Regions from separate parts of the Anaerobacillus sp. ABD4_527 genome, predicted to be linked through region 2. Evidence: riboswitches for the same ligand, from Rfam matches in the RefSeq annotation. Region 2 holds a riboswitch; the other holds the start of a gene.
What was found. Region 2 has a riboswitch for FMN ahead of ACXAHI_RS19385 (ECF transporter S component). Riboswitches for the same ligand answer to the same signal wherever they lie in the genome.
Positions count from the first base shown of each region.

Region 1: another riboswitch for FMN. It lies ahead of ribD (bifunctional diaminohydroxyphosphoribosylaminopyrimidine deaminase/5-amino-6-(5-phosphoribosylamino)uracil reductase RibD); the one in region 2 lies ahead of ACXAHI_RS19385 (ECF transporter S component).

Region 1 covers NZ_JBSWXZ010000001.1:886,705-891,131, forward strand. The annotation lists gene ACXAHI_RS04680 (bifunctional 3,4-dihydroxy-2-butanone-4-phosphate synthase/GTP cyclohydrolase II) at 1-665, opposite strand, end outside; gene ribE (riboflavin synthase) at 687-1,337, opposite strand; gene ribD (bifunctional diaminohydroxyphosphoribosylaminopyrimidine deaminase/5-amino-6-(5-phosphoribosylamino)uracil reductase RibD) at 1,337-2,404, opposite strand; FMN riboswitch at 2,554-2,710, opposite strand; gene ACXAHI_RS04695 (peptidylprolyl isomerase) at 2,736-3,170, opposite strand; gene lysA (diaminopimelate decarboxylase) at 3,262-4,427, opposite strand, start outside.
Region 2 covers NZ_JBSWXZ010000006.1:36,391-40,817, reverse strand. The annotation lists gene spoIIP (stage II sporulation protein P) at 5-1,174, opposite strand; gene ACXAHI_RS19390 (c-type cytochrome) at 1,349-1,723, shown strand; FMN riboswitch at 1,895-2,030, shown strand; gene ACXAHI_RS19385 (ECF transporter S component) at 2,177-2,758, shown strand; gene ACXAHI_RS19380 (amidase family protein) at 2,878-4,338, shown strand; gene ACXAHI_RS19375 (peptide ABC transporter substrate-binding protein) at 4,378-4,427, opposite strand, start outside.

The sequences.
Region 1 (4,427 bases), on a different contig from region 2:
ATCGCTCGGAATGAGCCGTATTCAGTAGGCATCTCTATTTCAACTTCCCGCTTAATAAGGTTGTCTTTTCGGTTTCGATAGTGAATAAGATCCTTAATTGTGATCATCTTCATATCATGTTCTTTTGATAGCTTAGCTAAATCAGGAACACGCGCCATTTCACCATTTTCTTTAATGATTTCGCATATCACCCCAGCAGGTTCTGATCCTGCTAATTTGGCAAGATCAATCGCCGCTTCCGTATGCCCTGCACGTCTTAATACCCCGCCGTCCTTTGCTACTAACGGGAAGATATGGCCTGGTCGATTAAAGTCTGATGGCTTTACGTGATCATCGATTAGAGCATTTATGGTTGCAGCTCTCTCTGAAGCAGAAATCCCAGTCGTAGTACTCACATGGTCAACACTTACTGTAAAAGCGGTACCGTGTGAATCTGTATTATGATCCACCATCGGATTAAGCTGCAGCTTCTTTGCTCTTTCTTCTGTTATAGGTGTACAAACAAGACCACGTCCAACCGTTATCATGAAATTAATCGTCTCAGGGGTAACCTTATCTGCTAAAGCGATAAAATCCCCTTCATTTTCACGGTCTTCATCATCACAAACGATTACGATTTTACCCTGCATTAAATCATAGATGGCTTCTTCTATCGTATGAAACATACTAACCCCTCCCTCTCACGTCTACTTAAAACCGTGATCTTCAAAAAAATCATGATTAAGCGTACTTTGCTCGTTTGAATTGTTACCTTTCTTTAAGTACTTGAGTATATATTTCCCAAGCATATCGCATTCGATGTTAACCGTGTCACCAACACGCTTACTGCCTAGCACTGTAGCATCTACCGTATGAGGTATAAGGGAGATGGTTAATGTATCTTCCGTTAGTTTAAACACAGTCAAGCTCGTCCCATCAACAGAGACTGAACCCTTCTCAACAAAATAGTCCATGAGATCGGCAGATAGTTTAATATCGAAGTACAACGCGTTATCTACTTGTTCAATCTTTGAGATTTCTCCTTTACCATCTACGTGACCCGAAACAAAGTGGCCACCAAATCTTCCGTTTGCGGCCATTGCACGCTCTAAGTTCACATTGTCATTTGGACGAAGCTCATTTAAGCCGGTTGCTCGGAACGTTTCAGGCATAACATCTACCGAAAAGAAGGAATTCGTAAAAGTTGTAACCGTTAAACATACCCCATTTATCGAAATGCTATCACCCAAATGAACATCTTCGAGAACTTTTGAAGCGCGTATGTCCATTACGATCGACTCTCCGGATTGGTTGACACTTTGTATTTTCCCGATTTCTTCAACGATGCCAGTGAACATTACTCCACCTCTTTTCGTTTTGATACGATCTTGATGTCGTCCCCAATTTGCTCGACGCTCTCAATGGAGAGTTCGACTGTTTCTTGCATAGCTGCAAATCCCATTCCTTCGAAGGAGGTAGGAGCATCTGTACCTCCGATTAACTTAGGAGCTACGTAAGTGATAACCTTTTGAAAAGCTCCTGCCTCTAGAAAACTACCGTTGATCGTTGGTCCACCTTCTACAAAAACAGAGGTGACCCCTCGATCACCTAGCATAAGCAATACATCATCAATTGAAATGGAATCACCTTCCACTGCAAGGACAGTTACATGCGAGGAGAACATTCTTTTTGTTTCTGTCTTAGCCTTTTCAGTCGTAATAATCCAAGTTTCTACAGTGTCATCTTGCAAAACAACAGCATCAGGAGGAAGTCTTAATGTCCGATCGAGAATTATCCTTATAGGACTTATGCCTTCACCATACCTTGTTGTAAGCGAGGGATCATCCTTCTCAACGGTTCCAACACCTACGAGTATCGCATCGTGTTGGTGACGTTCTGCATGAACATCTTGCCTCGCTTCGCTTCCAGTAATCCATTTGCTATCTCCTGTTTTAGTTGCTACTTTACCATCTAATGAAACTGCTGATTTTAGTGTCACATAAGGACGGTTCGTCTTTATGTAATGAAAGAACACGTCATTTAGAGAGTAAGCTTCCTCTTCAAGTAAGCCAACATAAACGGATATACCAGCTTCCTTCAACCGCTCAATCCCTCTTCCTCCTACGAGAGGATTTGGGTCTTGCATCGCTACATGCACCTCTGTGATACCAGCATCTATTAATGCATTCGCACACGGGGGAGTTTTCCCATGGTGACTACAAGGTTCTAACGTCACATAAGCAGTTGCTCCCTTAGCTTTGTCGCCTGCCATTCTAAGTGCGTAAACCTCAGCATGTGGCTCACCAGCTTTTAAATGGGCTCCCATTCCAACTATTCTTCCTTCACTGACGATCACAGCGCCAACAGCTGGATTTGGGGCTGTTTGACCCACTGTATTTCTCGCGAGTTCAATCGCCATCTTCATATAATCATTGTTATTCACATGTATCATCTCCTAACGAATCAATTGGGGTTAAGAGATAAAAAAAGCCTCCCTATTAGATAGGGAGGCTTTAAAAAGAGTATACCAAATAAGCCTTTTGAACGTACTTTTTCAAAAGGATCGGCAAACTTTTACTCCTTCTCCCATCCAGACTATACTGTCGGTCCTGGTCTTTCACCAGATCCACCGTTTACAAGACGCAAACGGGTCACGGACTTAGTTGATTACTCGATAGAGTGATCAAGCATTACCGCCGGTTGGGAATCTCACCCTACCCCGAAGGAAAGTTTTATTTAATTGTAAGTCTAGAAACTTACTCTTCCCAGACTTTAACTTCTTTCATCACATCGCCTTGTTTGATGCGTAGAACAGTATCCATGCCTTCTGTTACTTGACCGAATACAGTATGAACACCATCAAGGTGAGGCTGTGGTTCATGTACTAAGAAGAACTGACTTCCACCTGTGTTTTTACCAGCATGAGCCATAGAAAGGGATCCCGCTACATGTTTATGAGGATTACCTTCTGTTTCACAATCGATTGTATAGCCAGGGCCGCCCATTCCAGTTCCTGTTGGGTCTCCACCTTGTGCAACGAATCCAGGAATGACACGATGGAAGTTAACACCGTTATAAAAGCCTTCATTTGCTAGTTTTTCAAAGTTAGCCACAGTGTTTGGCGCTTCTTCTGGGAAGAATTCAATTTGAATTACTTCGCCATTTTCAAATGCGATTGAACCTTTTTTCATTAAAAATATCCTCCTGCGTAAACAATTTGCTTAAAAGCTCTTTCATTATAGCATAAGAGATTCATTTACCATATTAATTAACTTTAAGAAACTATTTTGATATAACCATTTTTTTTAACGGTCTGTCATATTGAATCAAATCTTCATATGATTCTCTTTCAACTACAAGGCTAGCTTCCCCGTCTTCAACAAAAACAACAGCTGGCTTTGGTAGTCGATTGTAATTATTCGCCATCGAATACCCATATGCTCCGGTTGAAAAGACAACCATCACATCCCCAGCAATCGCTCGCTGAAGCTGACAGTCCCAAATCAACATATCACCCGATTCGCAGCACTTTCCTGCGATCGAATACAGGTGATCTTTCGGTTCATTCATTCGATTTACGATCGATGCCTCATACTTTGCGTTATATAAAGCAGGACGAAGATTGTCACTCATTCCCCCATCAACAGCAAGGTAATTCCTAAGTTCAGGAACATTTTTATGAGAGCCAACGGTGTACAATGTAGACCCAGCTTCACCGACAAGAGAGCGACCAGGTTCTATCCAGATTTCTGGCATCGACATGTTGCTATGCTCAATTTGCTTTTTTACAGCATCCGTCATGGCATCGATGTAGTTCTGTGGAGAAATCGGTTGATCTTCGTGGTTGTATCGAATACCAAACCCGCCACCTAAATTCAGCACCTGAGGCTCATACCCAAACGTTTCATTCCAGCGATGGAGGTAACTATAGATCTTGTCGATCGCCATCACAAATCCGGTCGTTTCAAAAATTTGTGATCCGATATGGCAATGAAGACCAAGCAGGTGAATGTTACTCATTTTTAACGCTGTATCGATCGCTTGCTCTACTTGACCACTCTGTAAATCGAATCCAAACTTTGAATCTTCTTGACCCGTTAGAATATAGTCATGTGTGTGCGCTTCGATTCCAGGCGTTATTCTTAAGAGCACGTTCGTTGAAACTTCTTCTTCTGCTGCTAACTGTTCGAGTAACGAAAGCTCATAAAAGTTATCGACTACAAAACAACCAATCCCAGCTTTCAGAGCCATCCTAATTTCTCTTTCGCTTTTATTGTTACCATGAAAGTGAATCCGGTCTACTGGAAATCCTGCTTGTAAAGCCGTATATAATTCTCCTCCAGAGACAACATCAAGACTCAACCCTTCTTCTTCTGCAAGTTGAATCATCGCTATACAAGAGAATGCTTTACTCGCATACGCAACCTGATAGTTTAATTGCTTTTTCT
Region 2 (4,427 bases):
TTACTTAATTATTAACTTTTAATACACTCCAGTAGTGTTCACTTAGAACGTCAGCGATGGCTTCAACTGTGCGACTTAGTTCTTCGAGATTGTTATCTACTCCTCCCATTTCGATCAGCATTGCGTTAGGAGAAATGTCCTGGTTATAAACACCATCTACACGCTGTCCTTTCTTTCCGATTACGCCTCTGCTTAGCCCAGGGTACTTTTCTTTGAGAGCATTATGGAGTTCTTTTGCCAGCTTAAGGTTCTTTTCATAGTTTGGATTCTCTTCACCGATGACAAAAACTGTTCTAGCATATTTTTCATTGTTGATGGTTACCGTTGTATCATCCTTCCGTAGAGCATCTCGATGGATATCAATAAACATATCAAAGTCTGAATTACTACTCATAGCCGATTGAACGATGGTCCTCGACACATCGTACGCTTTACCATGTTGCCAACCTTTTTCATTCAATAACGCACCAATATTCGACTCATCGACTACTGTACCGATCCCTCTGTTTTCCAGCGCTTCTCCTAGCATTTTTCCTACGAGAGTTATGTTTGTTTTCCCGTCGTTTGCAAGGTCTCCATTCTTATTGCCTTCGAGGCCTAGCAATGGTAAATATGACTCGTAGCTATGTGAATGATAAATGAATGCGACATCCTTACCGTTCGTCGTTTGAACGGGAGGTGTTACAGGTTTCTTCGGATCTTGGATTGTAAGTTTGTCAGATGGGACATCCCTTTCTATAAGCAGATCATTCAGCGGGGGGACTGACTCTACAGGTAAGTTAGCAAAGCTCGTCCCTTCTCCTGCCACGTGAATCTTCGCATCATACAGAGCAAAACCCGGAAGCTCACTACCAAGGAGACTTCGGATGTCACCTGGTTTGATGCTCGTGATGAACTGAAACGCAACAAGGGATAATGCTGGCGGTTCACTTCCTTCGGGCAGTACTTGCGTTAAATAATGATTTTCCGTTCCCATCGCATAAATGATCGCCTCATTTGAGAAGCTCGTTACCCAATCGTGCATCATCGATGAAGAAAATCGATATTTTGTTTCGGACGAAGAGATAAATCCTGCAACGATAAATAAGCTGATTAAGCTAATGATCATAAGGAATGAAAGTGTTCTAAGCATACTGTTACTAGGATTCTGAAAAAGTTTAGCATTTTGTTTCATACGCTCTCTCCCCCACCGTCTTCTTACTCTATGTCTATGAAATCACCAATTACATTAGAAGATTTTTTTACTAGCAATAGTAGAAACGTATATGTTTCAAAATAGATGCAAAATATATTTGATAATTGAATGTGCGAAAAGTATGATTAAGATAGGATAGGGGAGGTGAACAGAATGGGAAAATCATCGGCGTATATTGCTTCGACAATTTTGTTCCTAGCGATCGTTGTAGGCTTTACATACTGGCTAACAACAACGGAAGAACATGCCGGCTCTGAAGGCGGTCATGGTGAAAAAACGGAAGAGTCTGCTGGAAAAGATTCAGCAGGAGGAGAAGCAGAGAAAATCTACTCTCAGAACTGTGCTTCCTGTCACGGTGGAGACCTTGGTGGAGGAGCAGGTCCTGCACTTAATGCTGTAGGTGGCAAGTATTCTAAGGACGAAATCCTCGACATCATCAAGAATGGTAAAGGTGGCGGAATGCCAGCTGGTTTGATTCAAGGTGAAGAAGCTGAGATGGTTGCCGCATGGCTAGCCGAAAAAAAATAGTATTGTAATAAAAAGCTTTCTGTTTCTTCAACAGAGAGCTTTTTATTATTTCTAAACGATGCTGTATTCAACCTATTTTGAAAGCGCTATTATAGAATAGCTTGAATTCAAGATGTTTTTGTTGAGTTATCACCTCTCGCGGTGTATAATAAAGCTGTAAAACATTATACGAACTATCTTCGGGGCAGGGTGCAATTCCCGACCGGCGGTGAAGGAGCAATTTCCTTAAGCCCGCGAGCCTGTTTTTTGGGCAGGATCTGGTGAAAATCCAGAGCCGACAGTACAGTCTGGATGGGAGAAGATGGTGGAGTAGCAAGCTTTCTATTGAAAAAATAGACGATAAGCTTGCTTATTTCCCCATGCCGACTACCATGAGCCCCATACTCATGGTTTTTTTCGTGCATAGGGCCACATCTCCTTTTCGATGGTTCAAAATCAAAGGAGCAATGTCAAATGAAAACTGTATCGAAGACACAGCGCATGATTGTTGTCGCAATGTTCAGTAGTATCTCCTATCTATTGATGCTACTAGATTTTCCGCTTCCTGGATTTCCTGTTTTCCTTCAGATTGATTTCAGCGATATTCCAGCACTCTTTGTGGCGATCCTTTATGGACCTGCCGCAGGTATACTAGTTGAAGCCATAAAGAACCTTATTCATTACGGTATACAAGGAAGTTTCACTGGTGTCCCTGTAGGTCAACTCGCTAACTTTATCGCAGGTGTATTCTTTATCGTACCGACTTCCATTGTATTCAGGAAGTTTAATCAGACTCAGAAAGGACTTACGATTGGGCTTATTCTAGGTACTCTATTGATGTCAGCAATGATGGGATTGTTGAACTATCTCTTGATCCTACCGGCCTATACGTGGTTCATGGGGTTTGAGGCGATGTCTGACTCAGCTCGTCAAGCACTGGTTCTAAAAGGAATTACACCGTTTAACCTTATAAAAGGTTTCATTGTAGCGAGCATATTCATCGCATTCTTTATTAAGTTAAAACCCTGGTTTGCAAAACAAACGAGGCTTGCCTAATAAATTCGAGCGCGTATCCACACTGGATACGCGTTTTTATTTTGACCCTTTTTCCAATTGAAGGAAAACTACTTTCGTTTGTTGAATACGTAAAAAAAGTAGAAAAGGAGGCTCCTACTATGGTAACCATCGATTGGCTTGAAAAATCGACCATTTTAGATTTACAACAAGCGATGTTTGAAGGGACGACCACATCCTACGAGCTTGTTTGTTTTTACTTAGAACAAATCTCAACGTATAATCCCGAATTTAATGGAGTGTTAGAAGTGAATCCTGATGCCTTATTCATTGCAGAAGGTCTTGACCGGGAACGACATATACAGGGACCAAGAAGTCTCTTACACGGAATCCCTATCCTACTGAAAGATAACATCAATACAGGTGACAACATGCATACAAGTGCAGGTTCTTCTCTCCTTTCCGATTCATTCGGAAGAGATGATGCGTTTCTTGTTAAGAAACTCAGACGTGCGGGAGCGGTTATCATTGGGAAGACCAACATGACCGAGTGGGCAAACTTCATGAGTGACTCGATGCCGAATGGATATAGCTCTAGAGGCGGTCAAGTTTTAAATCCATATGGGCCAGGGTCCTTAGACGTTGGCGGTTCGAGCTCTGGCTCAGCGGCTGCAGTTGCATGCCATTTCGCAACTGCTTCTATCGGTACTGAAACGAATGGATCGATCCTTAACCCTGCAAGCTCAAACTCAACTGTTGGGATTAAACCAACTGTTGGATTGGTGAGTAGACAAGGAATTATTCCTATCTCATCATCTCAAGATACTGCAGGACCCATTACGAGAAACGTTACCGATGCTGCAATTCTATTAGGAATTTTAGCAGGACAAGATGAGAAAGATCCTTCTACTCTTAGTGCACCCTCACAAAGTGACTATACGCCATATCTTTTCAAACCTACCTTTGAAACCATCAAACTTGGCGTAATTAAGAATGGATACTATGACGAAATGCACCCTGAAGAACAAGAGCAGTTTGATTTTGCTATTACAGCATTACAAGAAGCAGGGTGTTCCGTCTCCGAATTTAAAGAGATCGTACCTGATCAAGAAAAACTTGAAAATGACTACAACGTGCTTCTATATGAATTTAAAGCAGGAATCGATGCATACCTTGCTAACGAAACAAGATCTGAAACCAAGCTCAACTTAAATACAATCGTAGACTACAATAATAAGAATGAACAGACAATGAAATATGGTCAGTCACTCTTACTCGAGGCAAACGAAACGAGTGGCACATTAACAGAACCGGATTATTTAAAAAGTAGACTTAACGATATTAAACAAGCAAAAGAAATGGGCCTAGATTCATTGTTTAATAACGAAGGTTTGGATGCGATCGTATTCGGCGGCAGCTATGGATCTACCCTCCCTGCAAAAGCAGGTTATCCATCCATCACTGTTCCAGGCGGGTTTACTTCAAACGGCAAACCGTTTGGGATTACCTTCACAGGACCATCTTTTAGTGAACCTCAACTTATTAAACTCGCTTACACATTTGAACAGCTTACAAAGCACCGTGAAGCACCAAAAACAATTACCAAACCTGTTAGCAACTAAAAAAAGAGTCGGGCAGCAGCCCGACTCTTCTTTCGTTTACTATTCGATTGTTACCCACTTAAGTGTAGAATCTGCACCAAATTTGTGGA